3 regions of the Eubacterium sp. F2 genome follow, and region 2 is predicted to be linked to each of the others. Evidence: predicted binding sites of a transcription regulator. Region 2 holds the regulator's gene; each other region holds the start of a gene.
What was found. The regulator HrcA, encoded in region 2, represses chaperone genes, less so after heat shock. The targets are predictions, from matches to a motif close to TGTTAGCACTCNNNNNNNNNGAGTGCTAACA.
Positions count from the first base shown of each region.

Region 1: the regulator HrcA is predicted to act here: its motif matches at 2,487-2,517, upstream of clpB (ATP-dependent chaperone ClpB).
Region 3: the regulator HrcA is predicted to act here: its motif matches at 3,083-3,113, upstream of ACI77B_RS05005 (Hsp20/alpha crystallin family protein).

Region 1 covers NZ_CP176393.1:1,492,478-1,498,167, reverse strand. Annotated here, with positions in the region: gene clpB (ATP-dependent chaperone ClpB) at 1-2,379, opposite strand, end outside; gene ACI77B_RS06300 (3-hydroxyacyl-CoA dehydrogenase) at 2,695-3,654, opposite strand; gene ACI77B_RS06295 (bile acid:sodium symporter family protein) at 3,946-4,938, opposite strand; gene ACI77B_RS06290 (putative polysaccharide biosynthesis protein) at 5,308-5,690, shown strand, end outside.
Region 2 covers NZ_CP176393.1:182,367-188,056, forward strand. Annotated here, with positions in the region: gene dnaK (molecular chaperone DnaK) at 1-1,659, opposite strand, end outside; gene grpE (nucleotide exchange factor GrpE) at 1,808-2,410, opposite strand; gene hrcA (heat-inducible transcriptional repressor HrcA) at 2,418-3,470, opposite strand; gene hemW (radical SAM family heme chaperone HemW) at 3,619-4,800, opposite strand; gene lepA (translation elongation factor 4) at 4,784-5,690, opposite strand, start outside.
Region 3 covers NZ_CP176393.1:1,195,962-1,201,651, forward strand. Annotated here, with positions in the region: ZMP/ZTP riboswitch at 54-132, shown strand; gene ACI77B_RS04995 (OFA family MFS transporter) at 308-1,558, shown strand; gene ACI77B_RS05000 (Hsp20/alpha crystallin family protein) at 1,730-2,155, opposite strand; gene ACI77B_RS05005 (Hsp20/alpha crystallin family protein) at 2,547-2,972, opposite strand; gene ACI77B_RS05010 (B3/B4 domain-containing protein) at 3,524-4,225, shown strand; gene ACI77B_RS05015 (pyridoxal phosphate-dependent aminotransferase) at 4,352-5,542, shown strand.

The DNA.
Region 1 (5,690 bases), 1.1 Mb from region 2:
CAGGTGATCCTCCAGTTCCTTCAGGTTCAGATCGATGATGCCGCCGATCTGCTTCTCGGTCAGAGGGCTGAATACGACGATGTCGTCGATACGGTTCAGGAACTCCGGCTTGAAGTACTGATGCAGCATTCCGGTTACCCGTTCCTTTACCTCAGGGTCGATGGTTCCATCCTGGTTGATGTTGTTCAGCAGTTCCTGGCTTCCGACATTGGAGGTCATGATGATCACCGTGTTCTTGAAGTCAATGGTTCTGCCCTGGTTGTCTGTCAGGCGGCCATCGTCCAGCAGCTGCAGCAGCAGGTTGAAGACATCCGGATGTGCCTTTTCAATCTCATCGAACAGAACGACACTGTAAGGACGTCTGCGGACGGCTTCGGTCAGCTGACCGCCTTCATCATAGCCGACATACCCCGGAGGCGCTCCGATCAGTCTGGAGACGCTGTACTTTTCCATGTACTCGGACATATCGATACGGATCATGTTCTTCTCATCGTCGAACAAAGCTTCCGTCAGTGCCTTGGCCAGTTCTGTTTTGCCGACTCCGGTTGGCCCCATGAAAATGAAGGAACCGATCGGGCGGTTGGAATTCTTCAGGCCGGCACGGGCTCTCAGGATGGCCTCGGAAACCGCTTCAATTCCTTCATCCTGACCGATGACTCTCTTATGCAGGATTTCCGGAAGATGCAGCAGCTTGTTTCTCTCGGTCTCGACCAGCTTGGAAACCGGAATTCCGGTACGGTCTGCAACGATTTCCGCAATCTCGTTCTCGCCGACTTCCATCTTCAGAAGCTGGCTGTCCTTGCTGTTCGCAACCTTGTCCTGCAGCTCTTTCAGCTGGGCTTTCAGTTCAGGAATGGTGCCGTTGACCAGTTTTCCGACCTGATCCCAGTCACTTCTTCTCTGTGCCTCTTCACTCTGGTGCTGTGCCTGATCCAGCTGTTCCTTCACGCTCTTGATCTGGTCGGCAACAGAACGCTCGCCGCTCCACTGGGCGGTGATGGCCTTCTTCTGATCTTCCAGATCAGCCAGTTCCTGATTCAGTTTCTCCAGACGGTTCTTCGCACTTCTGGTATCTTCCTTCTTCAGGGAACTCTTAGCGATGTTCAGTTCCGCGATACGGCCCTTGATCTCTTCCAGCTCTCTCGGCTCACTGTCAATTTCTGTACGGATTCTGGCGGCAGCCTCATCCATGAGGTCGATGGCCTTGTCCGGCAGGAAGCGGTCTGTGATATAGCGGTCAGACAGTTTCGCGCAGGCAATCAGCGCGTCATCCGTGATTCTGACGCCCTTGTGGTAAATCTCAAAACTGTCTTTCAGTCCTCTCAGGATTGCAATGGTATCTTCTACCGTCGGCTCTCCGATCATGACCTTCTGGAAACGACGCTCCAGCGCCTTATCCTTTTCCATGTACTTTCTGTACTCATCCAGCGTCGTCGCGCCGATGCAGTGCAGCTCGCCTCTTGCCAGCTTCGGCTTCAGCATGTTGCCGGCATCCATGGATCCTTCCGTCTTTCCGGCGCCGACGATGGTATGAATCTCATCGATGAACAGAATAATCCGTCCCTCCGATTTCTCAATTTCCTTCAGAACCGCCTTCAGACGCTCCTCGAATTCACCTCTGTACTTGGCGCCCGCAATCAGTGAACCCATATCCAGCTCAAAAATCGTCTTATCTTTCAGTGTATCCGGCACATTGCCCTCGTAAATTCTCTGGGCCAGGCCTTCTACAACGGCGGTCTTACCAACACCCGGCTCACCGATCAGCACCGGGTTATTCTTGGTTCTTCTGGACAGGATCTGGACCATTTCACGGATTTCCTTATCCCTTCCGATGACCGGATCCAGCTTGTTCTCCTTTGCCAGGTCCACCAGATCGCGTCCGTATTTCTCCAGCGCATCGTAGCTGTCCTCCGGCGTGTTGCTGGTGATTCTCTGGTTTCCGCGGACCTTCATCAGCTCCTTGAGGAAGTTATCCTTTGTCACACCATACTGCTGAAGAATCTGCGCGGACGGTGTGCCGTGCTCCTCAAGCAGAATCAGATACACATGCTCCGTACTGACATACTCATCCTTAAACTTCTTAAACGCAAGGTTCTCCGCCTTCGTAAACAGCTGATCGCTGCGGCGTCCCAGATAGACATTATCCGCGTTTCCGGACACCTTCGGCATTTTATTCAGTTCAGCGCCGAGACTGCTCTGCATGGCCGTCACATCCACATTCATGTTCTTCAGAATGCGGTCGACCGTCCCCTGCTCGTCCTGCAGCAGAGCCAGATGAACATGTTCCGGCATCAGTTCCTGCTGGCCGTATTCCAGTGCCAGCTGCCGTGCCGATTCTACTGCCTCCTGCAGTTTCTGCGTATACCTCTCAACCTTCATTATCCTTCACCTCTTTAATTACTCAAGCGCAGTTCCGCGGAGCTTCTGCCTCGTTTTTTCTGCTCTCTGCTTTCATTATACCCACTCCATTCCAGAAGTAAAGACTTTTTTGGCACTCATTTCGATAGAGTGCTAATATTTTTTGAACAAAAGGAAAACCGCCAGGGGATCATCCCGCTGACGGCATTCCGCATTCGATTGATTCAGTTGAATATAGTAGATCCCGGCTGAACCGGTAATCTCTCCATTCCATCCGGCCGCCCCAATGCCGGAAGCATCGCTGATCGCTTTACAGTCCCTTCCGGGACCAGGGGCTTACTGATACTTATAGAATCCCTCGCCGGCATTCATTCCGGTCTTTCCCTGCTGGATATAGGACTCCAGCAGTTTTGCGATCCGGTTGCTCATGGTTCCCGGCTCGGTTGCGTCCGGCGCATTGCTTACAATATTATATGCCGTCTGCAGTCCGACAACATCCAGGATGCGGAACGGTCCTACCGGCGCGCCTGTTCCCAGCTGCCAGGTCTTATCGATTGTTTCCGGATCAGCGACTCCCTTTACCAGGAGTTCTTCTGCCGCATTCAGGAAAGGAACAAGCAGGCTGTTCAGGATGTATCCCGGCTGCTCTTTATGGAGCTGAAGCGGAATCATGCCGATACTTGCTGCAAACTCTACGACACGCTGGTAAACTTCCGGATCAGTTCCCGGATGCCCCATGACTTCTGCCGTGTTGTTCTTCCAGATTTCATTGGCAAAATGAAGGGCAAGGAATTTCTCCGGCCTGCCGGTATCCTCTGCAAACATGCTTGGGAGCAGGGTGGAGGAATTGGTGCAGAGGATAGTCTTTTTCGAGAGAAGCGGAGCCAGACGTTCATAGAAATCTTTCTTCTGCTGCGGGTTCTCTGCCATAGCTTCAATGACAATATCCGCTCCGCGGACGGCTTTCGCGAGATCTGTTTCCAGACGGAGATCTGCATAGGCTGCTTCCGCCTGCTGTTTCAGCGCATCAATGCTTTCCGGCGTTGCCTTGCTGAAATCATCGATCAGGCCTCTGGCATACAGTTTCGGTCCAAGAGGCTGTCCGATGAGTTTCTTCTGCTCTTCCAGTGTCTCCTGGTAAACCTTGCGAAGATGCTCCAGCTTTGGACGTGCCCTCTCAATGGAGCCTTCACTTCTCAGCCAGATCGTGACATCGTATCCCTTATATGCACTCTGATAAGCAATCTGACTTCCCAGGACACCGCCGCCTGCTACTACAACCTTCTTCATTCTCATCTCTGACATCTCCCTTCTATCGGATTCCGGAACATCGTTCCGGAGAAATTTCTAAGTTTTGTTTACGTTCATGAACATTTCCCTTGTCTATATTATACATCATTGTATTGATTTTGAAACAATTGATATTTTATTAACGAAATCTTTTTATTCTTTGTTCAACTGATGAAATCTAGCCGTTTTAAGTGATTGACGAGTTTTTAACACACAAAAAAATACGCGTAAAATACAAAACGCGTATTTTTTCTCTCAACTGTTAGTTTTTTCACAAGGAAGCCAGGAGGATTTCCGTTACGATTCTCTTTTATCCGCCGATGCAGCTCTCAATTCCTTCCGGCTTCTTTCCCGGAGAATTTTGCCGAATCTGTGCCCCAGGATTCCTGCCAGCATCTGCTGGAAGAGGGTTCCCACCAGAACCGGGAAGATTGCGCCGCCCGGAAAATACTGCGCTGCCAGAACAGCTCCGACTGAAATGTTGCGGATGCCGCCGCTGAAGATCATGGTTGTGGCGTTCGGAACGCTCACACGCATGAGAATGGTAATGGCGAACATGACAAAATACGCAAATACAATGATGAACAGCATGAACAGAAGAACCAGAAGGTAGAGCGGCTTCAGGTGCAGCAGATAAGGCGCGACCTTGGTGCTGTTCAGGGTCATGACACAGATCATGGCAATTCTGGCAAAGGGTGTGACCTTAGGCCGCAGCGTCTCCTTCGCCTTCCCGTGGGTCAGCTGATTCAGCGTCAGTGCCAGAAGCGACGGAATGACGATCATGATGATCATACTCCTCATCATCGGCCAGGCCGGGATGTGAACCACGGTGCCGAGAATCATCGACAGCACTACGGGAAGCAGGAAGGGTGAAACGAGGGTGTCCAGAACCATGATGGACAGGGACAGCGCCATGTTTCCGCCATACAGCTCCGCCCAGGTCATTCCCATCATGCCGGCCGGCACAATCTGCTCGATGACAATTCCCGTAACCAGGTGCATATCATTGTGGAAAAAGATCATGCCGAGAAGGTAGCCCAGAACCGGCATCAGAAGATGTAAAAACGCGAGGACCACGAAAACAGGCAGCGGATGGCGGCCGACGTCTTTCAGGGCCTTGAAATTGGAGCCCAGACTGCCCTGGAAGGCCATCACCATGAAGAAATAGGCGGCGAGCCACTGGTAGTCTGAAAACCATCTGGACACCAGAACGCCCAGCAGGACACAGCTCGGCGCGACGAAGGTGATATGCTTCTCTATAAATGAATTAAAGGAATACAGATATTTCATTGATTTTTTTCCTGATTTCTGATAGATTCTCTTAGATACATGCTGACGCAGGCCTGGAAGGCATCAGATCCTGCCCTTCAGGCAATATGTGTCTATCTTACCACGCTTTTCATACGGCCAAAAGAAAATGACGGCGATTTTTCGCTTCCCGCTGTATTTTCTGCCGGAAACGGTGAAAAGTCACAAAAAATTCATATACGGATGCGTCATTCATGGTATAGTAGAAATTCGGTAAAGCGGTCTGCCTGAAGAATGCGTACATGCATTCAAGCAGGGGCTTCTGCGGAATAAGGCTAACCTGACCTCCCGGCCCGGACCGGGGAGACCTGCCTGCCAAAACTGTTTCTCTGAGAGTAATAAGGAAAACATATGTCTAGAAAAAATTCAGCTGTCGGCGGCGCCGCAATACTGGCCGCCGCGGGAATCATCGTTAAACTTCTCGGATTTGCATTCCGTATTCCTCTGACCAGATGGATCGGCGCATCCGGAATGGCGGACTACACACCGGCATACGACGTGTACAGTCTGCTCCTGATCGTCGCTACATCCGGTATCCCGGTTGCGATTTCCAAGCTCGTATCGGAACGCTGCGCAGTCGGAGAATATAAGGAAGCGGGACGAGTCTTCCACATCGCGCGTCTTCTGATGTGGGGCATCGGAATCACCGGATTCCTGATCCTCTGGTTCTTCGCAGACCCGATCGCAAAAGCCATCGGTATTCAGACTTCCGCGCTTTCTATGAAAGCAACCGC
Region 2 (5,690 bases):
CGGGTTATTGGCATTCAGTGCAGACTGCAGGTCATTCTTTGCAGCTTCCAGAGCGCTCTTGTCAGCATCAGAGATCTTGTCTCCTGCTTCCTTGATGACGTTGTCGCACTGATAAATCATATTCTCAGCTTTGTTCTGCTCTTCAACAGCGGCCTTCTTCTTCTTATCCTCAGCCTCGTACTGCTGTGCTTCCTTGACCTTCTTATTGATCTCATCCTCGGACAGGTTTGTGGAGGAGGTAATGGTGATTGCCTGCTCTTTTCCTGTTCCCAGATCCTTAGCGCTTACATGTACGATACCGTTGGCATCGATGTCGAAAGTAACCTCGATCTGCGGTACCCCACGCGGAGCCGGTGCAATGCCTGTCAGCTGGAATCTGCCCAGTGTGATGTTATCGGCAGCCATCTCACGCTCACCCTGCATGACGTGAATGTCTACGGCAGTCTGGTTATCCGCAGCGGTGGAGAAGATCTGGCTCTTCTTTGTAGGAATGGTTGTATTTCTTTCAATCAGCTTGGTTGCCACACCACCCAGTGTCTCGATGGACAGAGACAGCGGAGTGACATCCAGCAGCAGGACGTCGTTAACTTCACCAGTCAGAACTCCGGCCTGAATAGCAGCTCCGATTGCTACGCACTCATCCGGATTGATGCCCTTGAAAGGCTCCTTGCCGGTTTCATTCTTAACGGCTTCCTGAACAGCCGGGATTCTGGAAGAACCACCGACCAGAACGATCTTAGACAGTTCGGAAGCGGTAATTCCTGCATCCTGCAGTGCCTTGCGTGTAGGCGGAATGGTTCTCTGAACCAGGTCAGAAGTCAGCTGGTTGAACTTAGCTCTTGTGAGCTCCATATCCAGATGCAGCGGACCCTCAGCAGTTACCGTAATGAACGGCAGGTTGATGTTGGTGGTCTGTGCAGAAGACAGTTCCTTCTTTGCCTTCTCGGCAGCCTCCTTCAGTCTCTGCATAGCCATGTTGTCCTTACGCAGGTCAACGCCGTGCTCCTGAGCGAATGTATCTGCCATGTAGTTCATGATTGCGTTATCGAAGTCATCGCCGCCCAGGTGTGTATCACCGTTGGTAGCCAGTACTTCGAATACGCCGTCACCCAGTTCCAGTACGGAGACATCGAATGTGCCGCCGCCCAGGTCGTAAACCAGGATCTTCTGGGATCCGGTCTCTTTATCAAGTCCATATGCCAGGGAAGCTGCTGTCGGCTCGTTGATGATTCTCTTTACATCAAGTCCTGCGATTCTTCCGGCATCCTTGGTTGCCTGCTTCTGTGCATCAGAGAAGTAAGCCGGTACAGTGATAACGGCTTCCGTAACCTTCTCGCCCAGATAAGCTTCTGCATCGTTCTTCAGCTTGGTCAGGATCATCGCGGAAATGTCCTGCGGTGTGTAATCCTTACCGTCAATCGTTACTTTATAATCCTCGCCCATATGTCTCTTGATGGAAGAAACAGTTCTGTCCGGGTTGGTAACGGCCTGGCGCTTTGCTGTTTCTCCGACCAGTCTCTCACCGCTCTTGGTGAATCCGACTACAGACGGTGTTGTTCTGTTTCCTTCTGCGTTAGTAATTACTGTAGGCTCTCCACCTTCCAGAACTGCTACACAGCTGTTCGTTGTTCCTAAATCTATTCCGATTACTTTCGACATAACGAAATTCCTCCTTGTTGATTAATTCTCTCCCAAAACCCTTAAAAAGACGGGGTCTCATCTTCCGGTGAGAACATCCATATATAGTCAGGCCTTTCGGCCGGGCTTGCTTGTTTATCTGCCGGAACTCTCTTTCCGGCAGGGGCCATTACTGGTTGACCTTGACCATTGCCGGACGGACGACTTTTCCGTGCAGTTTGTATCCTTTCTGCAGGACGCCGGTTACCTGACCGGACTCATAGTCCTCGTTGTTATCCGTCATCACTGCGTGATGGAAGTTCGGATCGAAATCCTTACCCAGGGCTTCGATTTCTTCCAGTCCGGATTTCTCCAGGACTTCACGGAACTGCTTGAAGATCATGCTCATGCCCTTTTCATACGCTTCATCGGCGCATTCCTGAGCAAGCGCACGCTCGAAGTTATCCAGGACGGTCAGCAGTTCTGCCAGGATCTTCTGATTTGCGTAATCATAAATCTCAGATTTCTCCTTTTCGACTCTGCGCTTGTAGTTCTGGAAATCCGCCATCAGACGGATATACTTGTCATTCTGATCATCTGCATCATCCGAATCTTTCTTATCCGCGTCCTTCTGCTCATCAGACTTTCCGGATTCTTTTTCCGCTTCTTTCTGATCAGCGTCGTTCTTCGCGTCATCAGAAGAAGTCTCAGCGGCCTTTTCCTCAGATGTGTCCGGGCCCTGCTCTTCGGCGTTCTGATTCTGCTTCGGATCTTTTTCTTCTGCTTCTTTCATTTTCTCCTCATCCATTGTTATCGTCCTCACCGCCTCCGTCTATTTTAAATGCATCATTCAGGTTATCCGTAAGATACTGGACAATCGAAGTGATTTCATCGTATTTCATTCTTGTCGGACCGATGACACCGATCTTTCCGGCGAAACGGCCGTTCACATGGTAGGTCGCTGTAATCAGCGAGCAGTCCTTCAGTTCCTCATCCGTGTTCTCATCTCCAATGGTGACAACCATGCCGTTGTCTCTGTCCATCAATGTTTTTACCAGCTCATCCCGGTTATCAAACAGCGAAATGAAATTTTTTGCACGTTTCAGATCTGTATATTCAGGCTGATCGAAGATATTACTCAGACCATCCATGTAAAATCTTACATTCAGCAGATTCTCAAGCGTGTGCATGAAGTTCGGCATGACATCTCTGGCCAGCGGACTCATCGCGGCGATATCATCCTGGAATTCCGAAATGATATTATCCTTCAGGAAATCTGTAAGCTGCCGCCCGCGGTAAGTATAGGTCAGTGTCTTGCTCAGAACCCTCAGCACCTCATCCGAAACCGGCTGCTCCAGATGGATCAGATCGTTGGATGATTTTCCGCTCTCGGCAACCGTCATCAGAATGACTGTATGCTCATCAACCGGCAGAAAATCTACAAACTTCAGTCTGTCTTCATCCTGCACCGGACTCAGTGCAAATGCCGCCAGATTGGTGATCTCTGACAGCAGGTCTGCTGCTCTCTGAATCGTCTTATCAAGTTCATCGATATCACTGTGCAGGGTATCCTTGATCATTTTCTGTGATTCCTGCGGTATCTCGACCTTTCCCATCGAGTTGTTCACATACCAGCGATATGCCTTGTCCGACGGCACACGGCCCGCAGATGTGTGCGGGTGAGTCAGGTAACCCATCTCTTCCAGGTCACTCATCTCATTTCTGATGGTTGCCGGACTGAAAGCATTATTGAACTCCTTAGAAAGGGTTCGCGAACCGACAGGCTCTGCAGTCCTGACATAATCGCCGATAATCTGCTGCAGGATCTTAAGTTTTCTTTCTGTCAGCTCCATATCTCATCTCCCCCTTTTTTGCTTGTTAGCACTCAACTCTTAGAGTGCTAACTGCTATATATAATGTACCCCACTAAAGAAAGAATGTCAACACTAATTTCTATAAAAAGAAGGGGGGATTTCTGCGCTTATTTCGCAGAATCATCCCCTAAACAAACAGGGCCATGATTTCATTCGAGACGGGAATCCCTTCCCGGGTCAGAAGGATTCGTCCTTTCTCTTCTCTGACCAGCCCCCTCGACTGATATTCCTCGAACTCCTCTCTGCGGTCAGAGAACACATCCCAGAGCGGTTTTCCGAACTGCTCCCTGAACTTTTCCAGGCTGACTCCCTCGTCCGTCCGGAGCGCCGTAAACACATACTCTCCGCAGTTTTCCAAAAATGTATTCACATGCCGCTCGCTTCCCGGATATTCGGTAATTCTCACCCCGTCCAGAAAGGAACTCGCCGACGCGCCCACACCCAGATAATCCTGAAATCTCCAGTATTTCAGGTTGTGGCGGCACTCGTAACCCGGCAGGGCGGCATTCGAGATCTCATAATGATGGTATCCCGCGTCTCCCAGCAGGTCCAGGGCCCGGAAATACATCTCTGCATCCTTCTGTTCATCCAGCTCCGGAATCCGTTCCATCTTATAATCCTCATACAGAGGCGTGCCCTCTTCAATCTGAAGCCCATAGAACGACAGATGTTCCGGCCTCAGCGCAAGGGCCTTTTTCATTGTATCTTCCCACTGCGCCGTCGTCTGCCCCGGGAAATCAAACATCAGATCGATGTTCACATTCCTGAATCCGGCCTTTCTCGCCATGTCATAACTCTTCAGAAATTCCTCCGCCGTATGGATTCTCCCCATCGCTTTCAGGATTCGATTGTCGAACGACTGCAGCCCGATGGACAGCCGGTTCACCCCCGCCTCTCTCAGGCATTTCAGCTTTTCCTCCGAGAGCGTGCCCGGGTTTGATTCCATCGTGATTTCCGCGCCCTTTTCCAGACAAAAAGCTTCCTGTACAGAGGAGATCAGCCTGGAAATATATTCCGCCGGAAGAATGCTCGGCGTCCCGCCGCCGATAAACATCGTGTCCACCGTATAACGGCCGGCAAGTTCACGTCCCCGCCCCAGAATTTCCGTAATCAGTCTGTCCACATAAGCCGCTTCCTTCTGCGCGGCATCTGGGTCCTTTCCCACAGCCTGCGAATAAAAGCCGCAGTAGCGGCATCTTGAAATGCAGAAGGGAATGTGAATATAAATGCCGAGCGGCCTGCGCGTATTCTGCACGGGCCGCATCTGCTCATTGTTATCATCAGGATTCATTTTATTTATCATCATCATACTTCAGTACAGCAGTGAAAGCTTCCTGCGGAACCTCAACCTTTCCGAACTGCTGCATCCGCTTCTTTCCTTCTTTCTGCTTCTCCAGAAGTTTCTTCTTTCTGGAAATGTCTCCGCCGTAGCACTTGGCGATTACATCCTTGCGGTAAGCCCTGACCGTTTCACGGGCGATTACTTTTTGTCCTACAGCGGCCTGAATCGGAACCTCGAACTGATGCATCGGAATGACTTCCTTCAGCTTTTTGCAGACAAAACGGGCGCGGCTGTAGGCCTCGGAACGGTGCACGATCATGGAGAAGGCGTCCACGATGTTCTTATTCAGCAGGATGTCCAGTTTCACCAGATCAGATTTCTGGTAGCGGACAAATTCATAATCCAGGGAGCCGTAACCCTTGGTCATGGATTTCAGGGCGTCGAAGAAGTCGTAAATAACTTCATTCAGCGGGAGTTCATAGTGCAGCTCCACGCGGTCGGTGGTGATGTAGTCCATGCCCAGCATGGTGCCGCGGCGCTTCTGGCAGAGTTCCATGATGGATCCGACGTAGGTCTTCGGCAGCATGATGTCGGCGTTGACAATCGGCTCCTCGATGTGGTCGATTTCCGAAGGATCCGGCAGATTGGTCGGGTTCTGGATCATCTTCACGGAACCGTCCGTCAGAATGACTTTATAAACTACGCTTGGGGAGGTCGTGATGATGTCCAGGTTGAACTCTCTTTCCAGACGCTCCACAATGACTTCCATGTGGAGAAGGCCCAGGAATCCGCAGCGGAAACCGAATCCCAGCGCGGCAGATGTCTCCGGCTCAAAGAGAAGCGATGCGTCGTTGACCTGCAGGCGCTCCAGGGCTTCTTTGACAGATTCGTATTTCTCGCCTTCCGCCGGATAAATT
Region 3 (5,690 bases), 1.0 Mb from region 2:
TTTTATCTTTCCGGACGGAATGTCGTCCAGAGAGAAATACCGGAATGAAAATCTGTCCGCAGCGCTGGCGGATCACGTGAAAGAACACGGTGCGCTGCAGATTTATACATGCCGACCGCCTGGGCAGCTCAATTCAATGGGTTGTTTTTTTTATTCTCTGAAATGGATATGGGGGATGACTTCCTCTGTACGGCAGTTTCGTTTTCTGCAATTATTCCGATGTTCAGGGAAAACAGGAAGACACCCCAACCTTATGTTCAGGTACGAGGCATTCTGTCATGTACCTGGAAGATTCGGAGGTCATGACATGATGAAACTTATCGAAAACAAATGGATGCGCGCAGCGGTTCCGGCTCTGCTGATTCACTGCAGCATCGGAACTGTCTACTGCTGGTCGTCCTTCAGCGGCGCTCTGGCGGAACGGATCGGCACTTCTCCGGCACTGATCGGATTTGCCTTCAGTCTGGCAATCTTTTTTCTCGGCATGTCTGCCGCTTTTGCAGGCCCATTTATTGAAAGAAACATTCACAAGGCAAGCCTGATCGCCTGCCTCTGTTTTACTGCCGGCATGGCGGGAACGGGACTCTGCATCCGCTATTCCAGTATGCTGGGAAGGGGACTGACAACAGCCGGAATTTTCCTGTGTTATGGATGCATTATGGGAATCGGTCTGGGAATCGGCTATCTTACGCCGGTAAAGACTCTGATGCTCTGGTTTAAGGATAATCCGGGCCTGGGAACCGGAATTTCCATTATGGGATTCGGCCTGGCAAAGGCAATTGCAAGCCCGGTCATGAACACGTTACAGGGGAAGATCGGCCTTGCGAATATGTTTTTTGTCCTGACAGGCGTGTATTTCCTGATGATGATGCTCGGTCATTTTCTCCTGAAAAAACCGGAGGGCTGGATTGAGCCGAGGGTAAAGAGCCATGTCAATCGCCTGCGTTTCTTTAAGAATAAAACCTATGCGGGCATCTGGCTGATGTTTTACATCAACATCACCTGCGGACTGGCCCTGATTTCTTATGAGAAGCCGATTCTGCAGCTGGCAGGATTCGGAATGGCGGCGATCAGCGTCGTTCAGTCTCTGACCGCGGCGTCCAATGCTCTGGGCCGAATCGGATTTTCCAGCTTCAGCGATCATCTGAAGGACAGGAATTCTGTGTATAAAGCGATTTTCCTGCTGTGCATCGGTGCGGCGCTTCTGGCATTTTCTGTTTCTGCTGTTTCTAAAGGAATTATGGTCATCGTATTTATCCTGCTTCTTGTGGTGAACGCCGGATACGGCGGGGGATTCAGCACACTGCCTGCGCTTTTGTCCAGCCGTTTCGGCATGAAGAACATCAGCACGATTCACGGCGTGGCGCTGTCCGCATGGGCCTTTGCGGGACTTTCCGGAAACCAGCTCACGGCACTGATTCTCCGTCTGACAGGGTCCTATGAGAATGTCATCATCGTTCTTGCGGGTCTGTATCTGATTGCTTTCCTGATCGCGCAGTTCGTAGTCGGAAAGGAAGAGGAGGATATCTGCGTTCCGGGAGGAGCGGCGGTAAGATAAAAAAGAGTTCCGGACTGACAGAATCCGGAGCTCTTTTTCTTTTAGAATTGTAAGTGAGTGTTTGAATATTGGTTGGATTGGTTTATTGGTATTGCCTGGAAAAGCTCATTGATTGATCATCCGGTCCCCGGCGTATTGGCTTTTGCCGGGACCGGGGTCAGAAAGAGGGGATTAACCCTCGATCTGAATGAGGTGATTGTCCTCGACTTCTGGCTTGTCTTCCTTCTTAGGAACACAGACGGTCAGAACACCATTATCGAATTTCGCCTTGATATCCTCTTCTTTTACATCTTTGCCGACGTAGAAGCTTCTGGAGCAGCTGCCCTGGAAGCGCTCGCGGCGCAGATACTTTCCGTCCTCATCTTTCTCGTCATTACTCTTGCTTGTAGAGGCCTGGAAGTTCAGGACTCCGTCTTTCAGCTGGAGCTTTACATTATCCTTGCTGAATCCCGGCAGATCCATCGTCAGCTCATAATGATCACCGGCGTCTTTTACGTCACTCTTCATCAGTGTCGGATCGGTACTGACGGTTGGCCAGTCCATGATATCATTAAAATCGTTAAATAAATTATCTCTGAATACGCTTGGGAACAACATAATGAAAACCTCCTTAATTCTTTACTCGTGTTTATACAGCCTGCGCTGTTGCTCAGCCGGAACTCTCAGCTGTTTTCAGTGGATTTAGCACTGTGTACCTGAGAGTGCTAAGCTGAATCTATAATAAGAACCCCACCCTTTCACGGCGCTGAAGCGCCGGACGGGTACCCGGGAACCTTGCGATCGTCTAATGAGCAGATCTACAAGCCGGTACCGCGTCAACTTGCAGCACCGGACGTGATTGCTTTAGGAATCTATGTAATGTCGAAAATATCGATCCTGAATGATGGCTTTAGGAAAAGCCTGATCTATATGCAGTCCGCTGATCCGGATGTCCGGATCTGGCGGCTGTTATCAAATTTATCTATATCTTCATCTTCATGCGAGGGGATTAACCTTCGATCTGAATGAAGTGGTTCTGTTCAACCTGAGGTTTCTGCTCCGGCTTTGGAATGCAGACGGTCAGAACACCATTGTCGAACTTTGCCTTGATGTCGTTTTCGGTAATATTCTTGCCGACGTAGAAGCTTCTGGAGCAGGTGCCCTGGAAACGCTCGCGGCGCAGGTACTTACCGTTATCATCCTTTTTATCATTGTTCTTATTGGTTGTAGCTTCAAAACTCAGTACTCCGTTCTTCAGCTGCAGCTTTACATCTTCTTTCTTGAATCCTGGCAGATCCATCATCAGTTCATAGTGGTCTCCGGCGTCCTTTACGTCGCTCTTCATCAGTGTCGTATCGGTGCTGACGGTCGGCCAGTCTATGAAATCATCAAAATCATCAAAGAATCCATTTCTGAAAATGCTCGGTAACATCATAACGAAAACCTCCTTTTATGTTCACACCCCTTCCGGATTTTCATCCTTCCGGAATGTTTCCATCTACTCTCTAATCTCTATCCCTTTGACAATTCTTATTATACTCATTTTGTTAGCACTGTCAACATGTGAGTGCTAAAAATTTTAAAAAAATTTGGGTATTCTGGAGAGAATCGCTGTAAAACGTTGGAATTCTGCGGTTTTTGAATTTAAATTATTCCAATGATTTCCAGATCTTATTCTGGATCTGTCGCAGGTTGATGGGAAATCACAAGTACGATTGAGAAATAAAGCATCATATTTGATGGCCGGGATAAGCAGACGGCGGGATTCAGCTTCTGAAATGGAGAGCTTTACTCATCCGGCAGAAAGATATCGCTGCTGTGGCGCTGGAAATGGTGATCGTCCACGATAACTACAGAGAGAAAAGTGGGTTATTAATTTCACAATATCGGCTTTTCCTTGAAACTCTACATCTATATGTTAAGATAAAAGATAAGAAAAGTTGGTTGATATTACAAGAAAAACAGGAGTTTTGTGGAGGGCAGACATTGAAATTTGAGGTTGAGAAGGAAGTATTCAAGCTTCTGCCGGAATATATCGTTGGAATCGTTACGGTAGACGGAATTGACAATCACGGAGAAAATGGGGAAATCGAGGAACTGCTCAGCAATGCGGTCAGCGAATGCAGCAGCGCCTTTGAAGGCATCAAGGCCAAGAAGGCGGACGAGGTCCAGCCTTACCGCGAGGCCTTCCGCAAGATCGGCATCAATCCGAACCGTTACATGTGCTCAATCGAGGCACTGATTGACCGTATCTCCAAAGGAAAGGGAATGCCGCATATCAACCCGGCAGTTGACCTGGGAAATGCGGTTTCCCTGAAGTATCGTCTCCCGATCGGCGCCCATGACAATGGAACGATTGAGGATGCGCTGATGGTCCGCTACACCAGAGAAGGGGACGTTTTTATCCCGTTTGGTTCGACAGAGCCGGACAACCCGAAGGATGGGGAGGTCGTCTACGCCTCCGGAAATCAGGTCCGCACCCGCCGCTGGACCTGGCGCCAGAGCCAGATCGGAGAAATTACGGAAGACACCACCGCCATCCAGTTCCCGATCGACGGATTCTCCGACTTCAACAGGGAGCAGGTAGAAGCCGCCAGAGACGAGCTGGCAGACCTTCTTAAGAAGTATTTCGGCGGAACCGTTCACACCGGTATGGTGGACGTGCAGAATCCGGTTTATGAGGACTAGCTTTTTCCTTGCGCATTGATTTTTGTCAACTATTACTGTGCAGGGAGATATTAAGATATCGTATACTATATAATAGAAGAAATATATCGGATATATAGTGAAGAATGTGAAAATGGAGGTAAAAGAATGATTGCAAATTCAATGATTCCGCTGGTGCAGGGCAATTCCGCAGTCAGAGCGATGTTTGAAAAGGGAAAGCAGATGGCTGCAATTTACGGTGAGGAGAATGTCTACGATTTCAGCCTGGGCAACCCGAACCTGTATCCGCCGGAAGCAGTAAAAGATTCGATTATTGATATCCTGAACACAGAAGATCCGCACAAGGTGCACGGATACATGTCCAACGCGGGATTTGAATCCACCAGAAAGGCAATTGCGGATAACCTGAATAAGCGCTTTAACACAGATTTCGGCGCAAAGAACATCATTATGACGGTCGGCGCCGGCTCCGCGATCAATGTTGCGCTGAGAACCATCCTGGACCCGGGCGATGAAGTCATCGTATTTGCTCCGTACTTCGTTGAATACAGAAATTATATTGCGAACTATCACGGCGTGACGATTGAAGTTTCCCCGAATCCGGAGTACGGTTTCATGCCGGACATGAAGGAGTTTGCCTATAAGATCAACAGAAGAACCAGAGCGGTCATCATAAATACGCCGAACAACCCGACCGGTGCGATTTACCCGGATACCGTCATCAAGCAGATCGGCGACATCCTGGCTGCCAAGGAGCGTGAACTGGGAACCACGATCTACCTGATCTCTGATGAGCCGTACAGAGAGCTGATTTACACCGACAAGCCGATTGTCTGCACATCCAAGTTCTATGACGATACGCTGATTGCCTATTCCTTCAGTAAGTCCCTGTCCCTTCCGGGAGAGAGAATCGGATACCTGGCCATTCCGGACATGTCCGACCAGTCTGCTGAGTTTATCGAGGCTGCAACGATCGCAAACAGAATCTGCGGCGATGTAAATGCGCCGTCCCTCATGCAGCTGACGATTGAGCGCTGCCTGGATGAGAAGGTAGACATTGACTACTACAAGAAGAATGCGGAAGATCTGTATGATATCGTCACATCAGCCGGTTTCGAGTGCGTCAAGCCGGAAGGAGCCTTCTATCTGTGGATGAAGTCACCGGTTCCGAACGAGAAGAGATTCGTAGAGGCTGCTGAGGAAGAGCACATCATCCTGGTTCCGGGAAGCTCCTTCGCAGGACCTGGAAATGTCAGACTCTCCTTCTGCGTATCTCATGAAATGATTGAGCGCTCCAGAGATGCCTTCATGAGACTTGGAGAGAAATATTTCAAGTAAGAATATAAAGAGAGGGCGACAGGACAAAAAGTGGCGGAGCAAGGCCGCTGCCCGGCTGTGTCTGGCTGATGACAGAGCCTGATCCAAGGCAGGGAACCGGCCGCCGTCAGAGATTACGCCTTTCACGTAAAAAGGGAACTGCCTCCTG